DNA from 3 places in the Chitinophaga varians genome. Region 3 is predicted to be linked to each of the others. Evidence: riboswitches for the same ligand, from Rfam matches in the RefSeq annotation. Region 3 holds a riboswitch; each other region holds the start of a gene.

Region 1 (3,929 bases), on a different contig from region 3:
TCGATGGTGATCACGTCGGCATCCATATCGGCAATATGTTGAATGATATCATTGAACTCTGAATAACACATATGCGTGTGCACCTGTGTTTCATCTTTTACACCGCTGGCGGCTATACGAAACGCGCGCACGGCCCACTGGAGATACTCCTGCCAGTTTTCTTTTCTTAACGGCAGTCCTTCGCGGATGGCCGGTTCATCGATCTGTATCACCCTGATGCCGGCTTTTTCCAGGTCTGTCACCTCATCCCTGATCGCTAAGGCAATCTGCGTGCAGGTTTCACTGCGGGGCTGGTCATTACGGACAAAACTCCATTGAAGAATGGTCACCGGGCCGGTCAGCATGCCTTTCACCAGTTTGTGGGTCAGCGACTGGGCGTAGCTGGACCAGTACACGGTCATGGGTGTTTCGCGGTGTACGTCACCATAGATGATCGGTGGTTTCACACAGCGGGAGCCATAACTCTGCACCCAGCCGTTCTCTGTGAAAACGAAGCCTGACAGCTGTTCTCCGAAGTATTCCACCATATCGTTACGCTCAAATTCACCATGTACCAGCACATCGATGCCAATTTCTTCCTGCCAGCGGATAGCTTTCTCTGTCTCTGTTTTCAGCAGGGCATCGTACTGCTCCGGGGTGATTTCCTGTTTTTTGAGTGCGGCGCGCCAGGTGCGTATTTCTTTGGTCTGTGGGAAAGAGCCGATGGTGGTAGTGGGAAACAGCGGCAGTTTTAACGCGGCCCGCTGCTGTATCCTGCGTTCTGCAAAGATGTGCTGCCGGCGGGCATCGGCATCTGTTATTTTAGCGGTGCGTTGTTTTACGTTGTGGTCGTGGACCAGGGGAGATGTTTTCCTGCTTTCTATAGCCCTGATATTTGCTTCCAGCCCGGCTGTTGCGGCTGCTGCCGGTGATGCGGAGGCCAACTGCCGTAATGTTACCACTTCCTCGATTTTCTGTTTGGCGAAGGCCAGCCACTGTTTGATTTCTGGCGTCAGGGTATTTTCCTGGCTCTCCAGGCTGAGGTCACAAGGGGAGTGCAGCAGGGAACAGGAAGGGGCGATCCATATCCTGCCGGCCCCGAGCTTACTGCTGGCTTGCGATATCTGTGACAGGGAATGACGGTAGTCATTGATCCAGATATTCCTTCCGTCTACCAGTCCCAGTGACAGTTGCATCGTATCGGACAGTAACGGGGACGCAAGGATATCCCCCAGTTGGCTCGGACATCTCACCAGATCAAGGTGCAGGATGTCAACAGGCAGTTGAAGGACTGTAGGAAGATTATCACCATAACATTCAAAATAGCTTGCCAATATGATATGCAGGTCGGGGAAAGCCGCTTTTATGTTGTGATAGGCACTGCTGAACACCTGTCTTTCTTTTTCTGCCAGATTGAGGGAAAGGCAAGGCTCGTCCAGCTGGATGGTCCGTGCGCCGGCATCATACAGTTTACCGATGATCTGCAGATACACTGGCAGCAAGCGGTCTATCAGTTCAATACGGGAGAAGTGTTGTTCTTTTTCCTTGCCCAGTAACAGGTATGAAACAGGACCAAGCAATACCGGTTTGGCATTGATCTGCTGCTGCCTGGCCTCTTTAAACTCATCGATGGCTTTTTCAGAGAAGAGTGCAAATTGCTGTGCTGCCGTGAATTCCGGGACGATGTAGTGGTAGTTGGTATCAAACCATTTGGTCATCTCCATGGCAGTGATGTCGTAACCGTCCTGCTGATAACCCCTTGCCATGGCAAACATCAGGTCGGTGGCGGACAATTGCCGCTCGGTGATCAGGGGGATGTAACGCGTTGGAATAGCGCCCAGCATCAGGCTCATGTCCAGCACCTGGTCATAAAAGGAAAAGTCGTTGCATGGGACGAGGTCAATACCGGCATCCTGTTGAAGCTGCCAGTTCTTTTGGCGAATGCCTTGCCCTGTGGCTAATAATTCAGACAGTGTCTGTTTGCCTGCCCAGTAAGCTTCGCAGGATTTTTTGAGTTCACGCCGGCTGCCTATCCTCGGGTAGCCAAGATTGTGTGTGCGCATCTGAAACTTTTAAAATGATGAAATCAATTAAAAGTTCTTTGCTGAATTTCACGATGTTTCGCGGAAGGGGAATGACGGAGAAGCATAAACGATCTCCCTGCAGGGCACAGGATGCCCATAGGTACACAGAGAAAATCATCCGACATTACTTCAATCCGCGAAAGCATTGTCAAATCCGGTTAGGCAGGTCTCCTGGCTTGTAACATTTTGCCGTCCTTCCCACCTTGCGGCAGTGGACATCATTGTGGCAAAACCTTTAAGTTACTTACAGTTGCGGGACAGCTTGTGATTTACACACAATTCCCTATTAATTTACGTGAAGTAAAACCTCTCCGGCTGATAAGAAATAAAGTAAGAACTGATTGTGCCTGCGAAAGTATACAATTCGCCAGATAAAAGCCAAACGGTTTTTGTAAGGTGCTTTTTGTTGCTGGTTTTCAATGTATTAAATGGTTTTTAAAGCTGCCTCTGTCAGAAAAAAGCTGTATCTGCCGGTAACATTTTGAAACGTTGTGGTGTTATAGAATGTGATATGATTACCCATTTCTAACCCTCAAATACATTATCATGCCTTATTCCCCTTTATTAATTAAGCCATTTAAAGATGAGCTGACCGACCTGGGCGTAAAGGAAATGCTTACGCCGGCGGATGTAGACAAAGCGATGGCCCAGGATGGAACAACAATGGTGATCATCAACAGCATCTGCGGTTGTGCTGCCGGTGTAGCCCGCCCTGCTATCAGGAAAATCATGGAAGACAACAGTATTAAAAAGCCGGACCGTATAGTGACGGTCTTTGCCGGTCAGGACATGGAAGCGACTGCGCGTTTCCGTAGTTACATACCGGACATTCCTCCTTCATCACCATCTATCGCGCTGTTCAAGGACAAGGAGTTGATTTATTTCCTGCCGAAATTCAGAATTGAGAGCAGAGAGGTGAACGATGTTGCCAATGATGTGAAGAGTGTTCTGGAGGAATATCTTGCCGTATAAATGGCAGTATAAATTACAGCGTAAATAAAGGCCGGGTGTCCCCCGGCTTTTTTATGCAGATAAAGGGCGATAAAACTGTTTTGATCAGCAGCAGCAGCTATTGCATGCATTGGCGGGTACGGTCGTCTTCAATGGAGAGGAGCCTGGGGTAAGAAGTGATACCGGCGACGGCATAATGTTAGTGCATTCCGGTACATAATCCGGAAAAGCCTAAGTGGTTGCTTTTTTGGCAGTTAGCATTTTTTTACTATTTTTCGCCCCCGTAAGGGTTTGTTATATCCAATTCCCCCAATATTTAATTATTAATAACGATCAATGAGGAGAACCACCAACCGATTTAGTACATGCGTAGCAGTTATGCTGGCGGTGCAGGCCTGTAAAAGTCACCAGCCGTCACAGTTTGTAGCAGACTTTGTAAAACAATTAGACGGCAAAAGCCTGGCAGAAGCGAAAGCACAGCTGGAAGAGGAAAATGAGAAAGTAGGCGCTTTCATCAAATTCATGGGCAATTTCAAGAACGAAGATAAACCGCAGCACTTTAAGCCGGAAGACGAAAAGGAAGGCTCGCCTTTTTCTATCACCGATCCGGCCCGGATGGAAGCGGCCTATCAGCTCGCCCTCAGCGACGCAGGCTTCAACCAGAAGTATAGCAACGGCTACAGCCAGCTGGAACCGGACGGCCCTTCTATGAGGAGAAGCGCAACTGAGACACCTGTTTTTATTACGAAGGAAATATACTTCCACGACGGAAGCAAACAATCTGAGAAGCTCGACCTGAGTGAGTCTCACCGGGTAAATTCCCTGAAAACGATCGATAGCGTTCTGGCAGAGGCCACCTACAGCTATCCGGTGAAAACCGCTGTTATTCAGCTGGATGATAAACATGACAAGGGC
Region 2 (3,929 bases), 910 kb from region 3:
AATAGCTGTCGGTGTATCCCCATGCAAAAGCAAGATTGGTGAGTATTCCTCCCGATACCAGCGTATTCACCAGTCTGGTGCCCGTAAAGGTAACAGAGTCCTGGTTGGGCGCCATGGCCGGATAGTAGTTGTTGGCCGTATGAAAGGCATTGGCCTGTACATATCCGCTGTTGCCCAGGTTATCGGTCCAGTTTACATTTGTTCCGGCAGCATGTGGATTGTAATAGGTGATCCGGTAATTTTTGACAGTACCGGACGCAGTGTATTCGCTGCCGGCCAGTTCATACCAGGGATCATCAGGAATACCGTTGGCATTAACGTCCTGGCTTACCATCACAATCCCCGGCTCAGACCATTGATAGGCAGGGCCGGACGGATTGCCATATATGCCGAGGTCTGCCCCGGTCCCGTTCACTACGGAATGATCAAACCCAAAAACAATGTAACCACCATAGCCGCCCAGCGATACCATGTTAGTGGTGCTACCCACCAATGCCTGCGCAGCAGCGGCAGAACCCAGGCCAGACTCATTGATGTACTGACCCGGCGCCGGCATGTACGTATATACGGTACTGATAAGCGGGCTACTGGTCAGCGTGGCCTGCCTGACAGCCACATTGCTGACAATCCCGGCACGTGCTGTTTCAGGGCTGTTCAGCGTACCCGTTAAAGCCTCTTTACGGCAGGAAGACGAGAAAAAAAGGGTGGCCAGTGCGATAGCTGGCAAATAGGAAATCTTCATATTATTTATTTAAGGTTGGAGGGAAAGAAGGAACATGATCAATAAAATACTGGCAGGGCCGGGAAATAATAACCGGTATACCGCACTGTTTCTTTCAACGCGGCGGTATTGGCGTCATACATCAGCCAACGGTTATCGTTGCTGGCGCCGAACTGGTCTGTGAGCGTGATCACCAGCAGTTCATTGCGCGTGGCGTTATAGCGTACGGCAGAACCGTAGAAATATTGACCGGAAGGCACTGTCAGGAAAGGCGCTGACAGCGACGCGGGATTACCCGGAACATAACGGTACAACTGCGTACCACCATATTCGATGTTGCCGCCAATACCGGCAGTGGACTGACGGGCGGCAATAAACACGGATGATCCGTCAGATGTCAGGGAACCGGAGCGCCAGGACAGATAAGCCCAAGGGTTAGTAGTGGCAAAAGGCAGTTTCACACGGGACACCGCCAACGAAGCCGGGTTAATGGCCACCAGTGAATCTTTACCGGCTACCCAGACAGTGCCGTCATTGGTACGGGCAAAGCCTGCGTCGCCGATACCAAATTTTTTCGCGATGCTGTAGTCGGATACGTTCAGTGCCACTACCCCATCGTCTTTGGTCATCACAAACACATAGTTGCCAGCCAGCAGCATATCGCCCGCAGGGCCGCTAATGCCTGCTACTTTGGCGCCCAGCGATGGCCCGGAGAGGCTGATGCGATAAACACCGTCCACCGCGCTCAGCAGCCCTCTGCTGGCATCTACGCCTACGAAGGCATAACCTTCACTTTGAGGCAGATTGGCAATCCTGCCGGTTTCCACCAGGGAATTGGCATCAGTGGCCACCAGCGGGCCTCCCACTTTTGCGACCATATACACCTTGCCATTGTAGATAGTGGCAAACTGCAGTGTGGAGGTAGTTGGGCCCAGGTTTTTACCGGGGTTCTCCGCTTTGTAGATGTCTTTCGCTACTTTGTTGCTGTCATAGCTATAGTACCACAGATCACCATTGTTGACACCGTACTGTCCTTCATGTACCATCAGGAAGCCGTTTTGATATTTGCCGAGGAGGGTTGCACCGGCATGTACCGCATTGGCGTTTTCTTTGGTTATCAGTCCTAACCCGGAATCGGTGTTTTCTTTTTTACAGGCGGCGAACAGGATTAACAGCGAGGCCGCCAGGGCCAAACACTTGATTGATTTCATAGTTTACAAATTGTGGTTATGCTAAATAAAAAATGAGCATCATAGGACATCCGGTCGTTCATAGGAGGCAAGGGTTATCCATTTTGTTTTTCACTCAAAAACAATTTGCTACAATAGCTGCTTTTCACAGCCTGAAAAAACAGTACAGGTTTTCTTTCCCGTACCCGCACGCAGGTGAAACAAAAAAACAAATACGCGAATATAAAGCCGGCAGGCCTACATTCTACAGCCTTTCACCCGAAAGCGACGAATGGTGATCACAGCTGGCAGGTCTTCTGGCTCTCCTGCTTTTCCGGAAACCTTCCCATCCGCAATCGCAGACAGTGGTATGGAGCAAACTCCGGAAAAACATTGCCGGTTATAAGCCGGCAGGCAGGATTACAGCTACGGGGATAGCTCCGGTTTTACACCGGATTCCCTTTTAATGTTCTGCATGAACAGAACAACCAGTTGCCTTACAAACGTACGTTAACTTCCGCTTATATCCAATAAAATAAAGCGCAAAAAATAAAGTGGCTGAAAACCACGCTGGAGCCCCAGCCCGTGGCAGGTTCCCGGATTCCCGTCTTTATCCGCCACTGAATTAGTCAAGCCTTAAAAAACCTACAATATTTTAGGGAATAACTATATTTTGGCAAGCATATCTTAACCGAATTAATTGTTGTTCTTCAAACCCTTATTTTATGAAAAAACTATTTGAAAAAACCTGTCCCGCCATCTGGTTGCTGATGGCCTTCCTCCTCTTTTCCTGCACTAAACCCGAAAAAAAACTATCCCCCCTCGATGCAGGCGAAAAAACAATGGGGGCTTTACTGTTACAGGGTACGCCCATCAACAACCTGTTATTTGAAAGCAAAATCATGCAGGAGAGACAGGGTAACTTTACCGGGTACAATTTTCTTACTGGTGATGTGACGGGCGACGGGCGGGCCGATCTCATCGCTGTTACGCCACAATTTGGCCGTGCTGTCGTATGGGAAAATAAAGGTTATGTTTTCGGTGCTCCTGTAGCCTGGATGGAGAACCAGGGCAATTATAGCGGATATAATTTTATGGTGTCTGATATGTCTGGTGACGGAAAAGCCGATCTGATAGCTGTTGAGCCACAGCTTGGGAAAGCGGTGATCTGGAGAAGCAGTGGCAGTGGTTTTCCATTGATGGCTCCCCTAATGCAGAACCAGGGCAATCTTAGCAGCTATACATTCCTGACGGCCGATATGACCGGTGATGGAAAAGCCGATCTGCTGGCCGTTACGCCGGCCACCGGCCGCACCATTATCTGGCCCAGTACAGGTAACGGGATGGGAGCCGCCGCGGTATGGACAGACAACCAGGGTAACTATACCGGTTATACGTTTTTGGCGGCTGATATGACCGGAGACGGAAAGAGCGATCTGGTAGCAGTCATACCCCAACCTGGCCGGGCAGTAATATGGAACAGCACCGGCAGCAGTTTGGGGACGGCCGCTTCGTGGATGGAGAACCAGGGCAACTACACCGGCTATAATTTTATGGCGGCCGATATGACCGGCGATGGCCGGAGCGACCTGGTGGCCGTTACACCACAATATGGTCGCGCCGTAATGTGGAACAGCACTGGCAGTAGCTTCGGAGTTGCCGCCGCCATGATGGAAGGGCAGGGTGATTACTCCGGCCACACCTTTTGCCTGGGAGAGTTCAACGGCACTGATTTCTCCGGTGATAGACGATATGACCTGCTGGCTGTAAAAGATACCACCGGCCAGGCCACCTTATGGTCCTACAACCATGCGGTATGGAAAGTCGATTCTACTGCCATTAAACCCGCGGAGTTGCAGCATCTCGGTGGTAATGCGTGGAACAATGATGACATCCAGCAACCTTACCTCGTATACATGCCGGAGCAAAATAAACTATTAATGCAACTGCTCTCCTTCCCTGCTGTGCCCAACGGTGTTAACAGCAGTCAGCGGGTGCTGGTGTCCAGTACAGACCAGGGTGCAAGCTGGAGCGGCAGG
Region 3 (3,929 bases):
TTTCAAATTCATTAAAAAAGTCAAAGTCAGCGTAAACGCTGGCTTTTTGTTATAAGACATACATAATACGATCAGTTGTTCTCAAAATACTTTCCCCAAATCGGATCATCCCAAAACCGCATATCATCAAGGTTATATTTGTATTTATATTCACCATTTACCTCTTTAAGTGTAGCGAACTCAGTAAAATACGTGTCCTTAATAAGTTCTGAAGCCGCTTCCCCATCATAGAAATTTATTATACTGAACGGGTCCATCCACTTTAATTTGAATCCATCTTCTTGCCGTACCCCCAGATAACAAAATGCATCATAGTACCAATCATAATTCTTATCAGGCTTAAGCTGTCTGTTGACTGGATTTTTCGTAAGAACAAACAATATTACCTTTTGATAGTCTTTACTATACAGTATAGTATCAATTTGTAGTGCTGTCGAATCATAATATTCGGCACTGTGAAAGGACTGTTCATGTCTGGTTATCAATTCCCTCATCTGATGCGTTAACACGCCTTTATGCTTTGCGTAACCATCTGCGTCGAGCTTTATGGTATTTTGATACGCTTTAGGGGTGCGTAATTTCCTTTCTGTGCAAGAAAGTACTATTAAGCTAAATACAAAAAAGACAATTGCTTTATGTTTCATCATATATTTAATATTTCCCATCTCCTTCCAACGTCCAAATCACCGCTAAAAATTGTCCATATCACCCTCCGCCAAGTTTCACGCAAAAAACTACTTTTGAAAAAAACATTTCCTATGGCGAACATCTTACACCGTGTGGGCGTTAAAACGGCTTCGCCCGATAACGTTTACCGCACACTTACAACAAGGGACGGACTTGCCGGCTGGTGGACCACCGACACCAAAGGAGAAGGTGACCAGGTGGGCAATATCATCGAATTCCGGTTTGGCAATGATGGATTCGATATAAAAGTCAAAAAACTACAAGCCCCCACACAAGTGGAATGGGAAGTACTGGATGGCCCGCAGGAATGGATCGGCACCACCATCAGTTTTGAACTGAAACAGGAAGGCGATTACATCATCCTGCTGTTTAAGCATCTGAACTGGAAAGAGCCGGTAGAGTTCATGCACCATTGCAGCACGAAGTGGGCCATATTCCTGATGAGCCTGAAATCACTGGTAGAAACAGGGAAAGGCGCCCCCTTTCCTGTTGATGTCAAAGTTGACAACTGGAACTAAAAATAAATGCTTATTCATCGCTTTCATCTTTGGGTGCAGGAAGATTGATAACGGGCAACTTCTCTCCCCTCGCTTTCGCGACCCGGTAATGTGACCAGTTTTCAATTTCCTGCTCTCCATAGATGATCATTCTCACAGCAACATCTTTGGTGTCCATATCTCCGACATACATTTTCTGATGATCGGGCACGGCTTCGTAACTGCTCTTCAGCTGCTCCTTATTTTCGAGTGTTGGATTGTCCAGGTATTGCTGATACGCCGTTCTGCAAACTTCGATGGAAGAAGGCTCTCCCTTTAACTCCCTGATAATGTCCCGGACTTCCAGTAATTTCTCCCGGATATCGGTGGCATACTGCTCCTTTTGGACTGTAAAGCTTCCAAGGCCATGTATGTTGACTTTAGCATGTACCGGAACTTCCGACAAAATTATTCCTTTGGTTATTAATTCCTCGAATTCTTCCAGGGTGGTGTATACCGTTTTTTCCAGACGGGACAGATGAATGGTAAGGTCGGGGAAAATGATCACTTTAACCAGGTGGTATTCCTCGCTCACTTTATAAAACAGGTGTATGCTTTCCCCGCCTATTTTTTCAGGAAAAAAATCATTGGCCGTTCTTTTTTGTTCTTTGTAAACAGTTCCGTTTGCGCTCTCTCCTATCTTAATACCATTAACAACTTTTTGCCTGTATTGGTAGATATTTTCCAGTGTTGGGTTGAGTATCCTGATCAGCTGCAACACATAGTCAATAAAACTTTCCGCATCAAACAACCAGGAACCATTGGTGATGGTCCAGCTGCCCAGTCCATGAATAGAGATAGCTTCATTGTCCGGGATATTCAACACTACCCAACCTCTTCTGACATCTTCCTTAAAATGTGCGAGATCTTCAAAGTTCCAGCAGTCTACTCTGCCATCTGCATAAACATCAATATCAACAAAAAAATAACTGCCATTACGGATAACCGCGGGAATGGAAAAGCCTTCGATCAGTTGTTTTCTGTATACGTTTGTGGTTGGGTTAATCATCTTTCTTTTCTTTTTTGAAGAAACTGGTATTCAGCTGGCTAAAGTATTCTTTTTTAGTCGTTCACACAAACGGCACCTCTTTCTTTTTCAATAATTTATTGTACTTTCGCGCCGCAATTGGTTTTTAACATAGGTTTCACGATGTTAAAATTAATAGGGAATCAGGTGTAAATCCTGAGCAGACCCGCTACTGTAAGTTCTGCAACAACACCCGGACATCTACTCGCCACTGTTTTTAGTGAATAAAAACGGGAAGGCCGTCCGAAGTGAGAACAAGCCAGGAGACCTGCCAATGCAGATAATTTTTAAAGCTTCGAGGATAGGGCTTTGAATGCAACTTGCACTGAAATTATTTCGGCGTCTTATTGTTTTCGCATGTCATCTGATAGGCTATCAAACCAGTCATTTAGTACTAGCATTTTATGAAAAAAAGCGTTTTCGCATTTGGGGCGTTCGTCGCCGTCGCATTGGTATCCTGTTCAAAAAAAGATTCTACTGAGCCTATGCCGGTTGGGACCGGAGAAGTAGCCATCATCAATGTGCTTTCTCAAAACGGTGTAGCACAGGAAGACACCCTGGTGTTTAAAGCAAAGGCGCCACAGGGCAGCACCTTCAACTGGACCGTCAACGGCAAGGGCACCACCGCTACCGACTCCATTTTTAAATTTGTATCAACGGACATGGGTGAACATATTATCGCTGTCACCGCTTCCACCAATAATAAAAAGGTCTCCTCCCAGACAAGTGTTACCGTATATGGAAAATACAAATACGGCACCTTTATTTTAAATGAGGGCAACATGACCACGGAGAACGGATCACTGATATTCATCAGTCCCAAAGGCGTAATAACGGACAGTGCTTACTTTAAGGCCAATGGCACCCAACTGGGAAACGTGGCACAAGACCTCTTCATCAGCAACAACAAAATATACATCATTTCCCAAAACGGTAAAAAGAACGCGGTAGGCGACGCTTTTAGCAACGACGGCCTGCTCGTTGTGGCCAATGCGGAAACGCTTAAAAAGGTAGCCGCCTACAACGATGAACTGGCCGCATTAAGCTGGCCTACGCATGTGGCAGTGTTAAACGAGGAAAATGTCATCATCCGTGATAACAATGGCTTATACAGATTTAATCCGATCACCAAAGCCCTCACCTTTATCAAAGGCTCCCGGTCTGCCGCCAAGCTGACCCTGGCCGTTTCCAACAATAAAATATTTGCCGCCGCCGGCTCTAAAGTATATGTCGTGGAACCGAATAAGGACACGCTCACCTATGCTTTGGATATGAAAGGGTCTGTAAGCGGTGTGGTAAGAGCCAGTGACGGTAATATCTGGGTATCCACCACCGGATCACCTGCTAAAATTTCCAAAATCAATTTCAGGGACTACTCCCTGATAAAAGCCAATGATATCATCACAGGCAGCGTGAGCGCAGGTTTTGGGGCTACGCCGGGCATCACGGCTAAGGGGGACACGCTTTATTTCAGCGGCGCCGGTACCAAAATATACCGCCACGTTTTCAGCATGGGCGCAACTGAATTTATGGCAGATGCAAAGACAGTCGTTCAGAATGCCAACATCGTATACAACAATATCGCTGTACATCCGGTCACAGGAGAAGTATACCTGAACACCATGAAGGCTTATGGCAGAGACTACCTGACTAATAATATCAGCGTGTTCAACTTTAAC

The links. Region 3 has a riboswitch for cobalamin ahead of HGH92_RS03975 (DUF5074 domain-containing protein). Riboswitches for the same ligand answer to the same signal wherever they lie in the genome.
Region 1: another riboswitch for cobalamin. It lies ahead of metE (5-methyltetrahydropteroyltriglutamate--homocysteine S-methyltransferase); the one in region 3 lies ahead of HGH92_RS03975 (DUF5074 domain-containing protein).
Region 2: another riboswitch for cobalamin. It lies ahead of HGH92_RS00290 (DUF5074 domain-containing protein); the one in region 3 lies ahead of HGH92_RS03975 (DUF5074 domain-containing protein).

What each region holds. Positions count from the first base shown of each region.
Region 1 is NZ_JABAIA010000002.1:1,324,277-1,328,205, forward strand. It holds gene metE (5-methyltetrahydropteroyltriglutamate--homocysteine S-methyltransferase) at 1-2,042, opposite strand, end outside; cobalamin riboswitch at 2,207-2,389, opposite strand; gene HGH92_RS19960 (BrxA/BrxB family bacilliredoxin) at 2,610-3,035, shown strand; gene HGH92_RS19965 (WG repeat-containing protein) at 3,351-3,929, shown strand, end outside.
Region 2 is NZ_JABAIA010000001.1:69,946-73,874, forward strand. It holds gene HGH92_RS00285 (PKD domain-containing protein) at 1-742, opposite strand, end outside; gene HGH92_RS00290 (DUF5074 domain-containing protein) at 781-1,932, opposite strand; cobalamin riboswitch at 2,180-2,398, opposite strand; gene HGH92_RS00295 (FG-GAP-like repeat-containing protein) at 2,616-3,929, shown strand, end outside.
Region 3 is NZ_JABAIA010000001.1:976,783-980,711, forward strand. It holds gene dxs (1-deoxy-D-xylulose-5-phosphate synthase) at 1-15, shown strand, start outside; gene HGH92_RS03960 (hypothetical protein) at 72-647, opposite strand; gene HGH92_RS03965 (SRPBCC family protein) at 759-1,205, shown strand; gene HGH92_RS03970 (hypothetical protein) at 1,216-2,232, opposite strand; cobalamin riboswitch at 2,334-2,541, shown strand; gene HGH92_RS03975 (DUF5074 domain-containing protein) at 2,736-3,929, shown strand, end outside.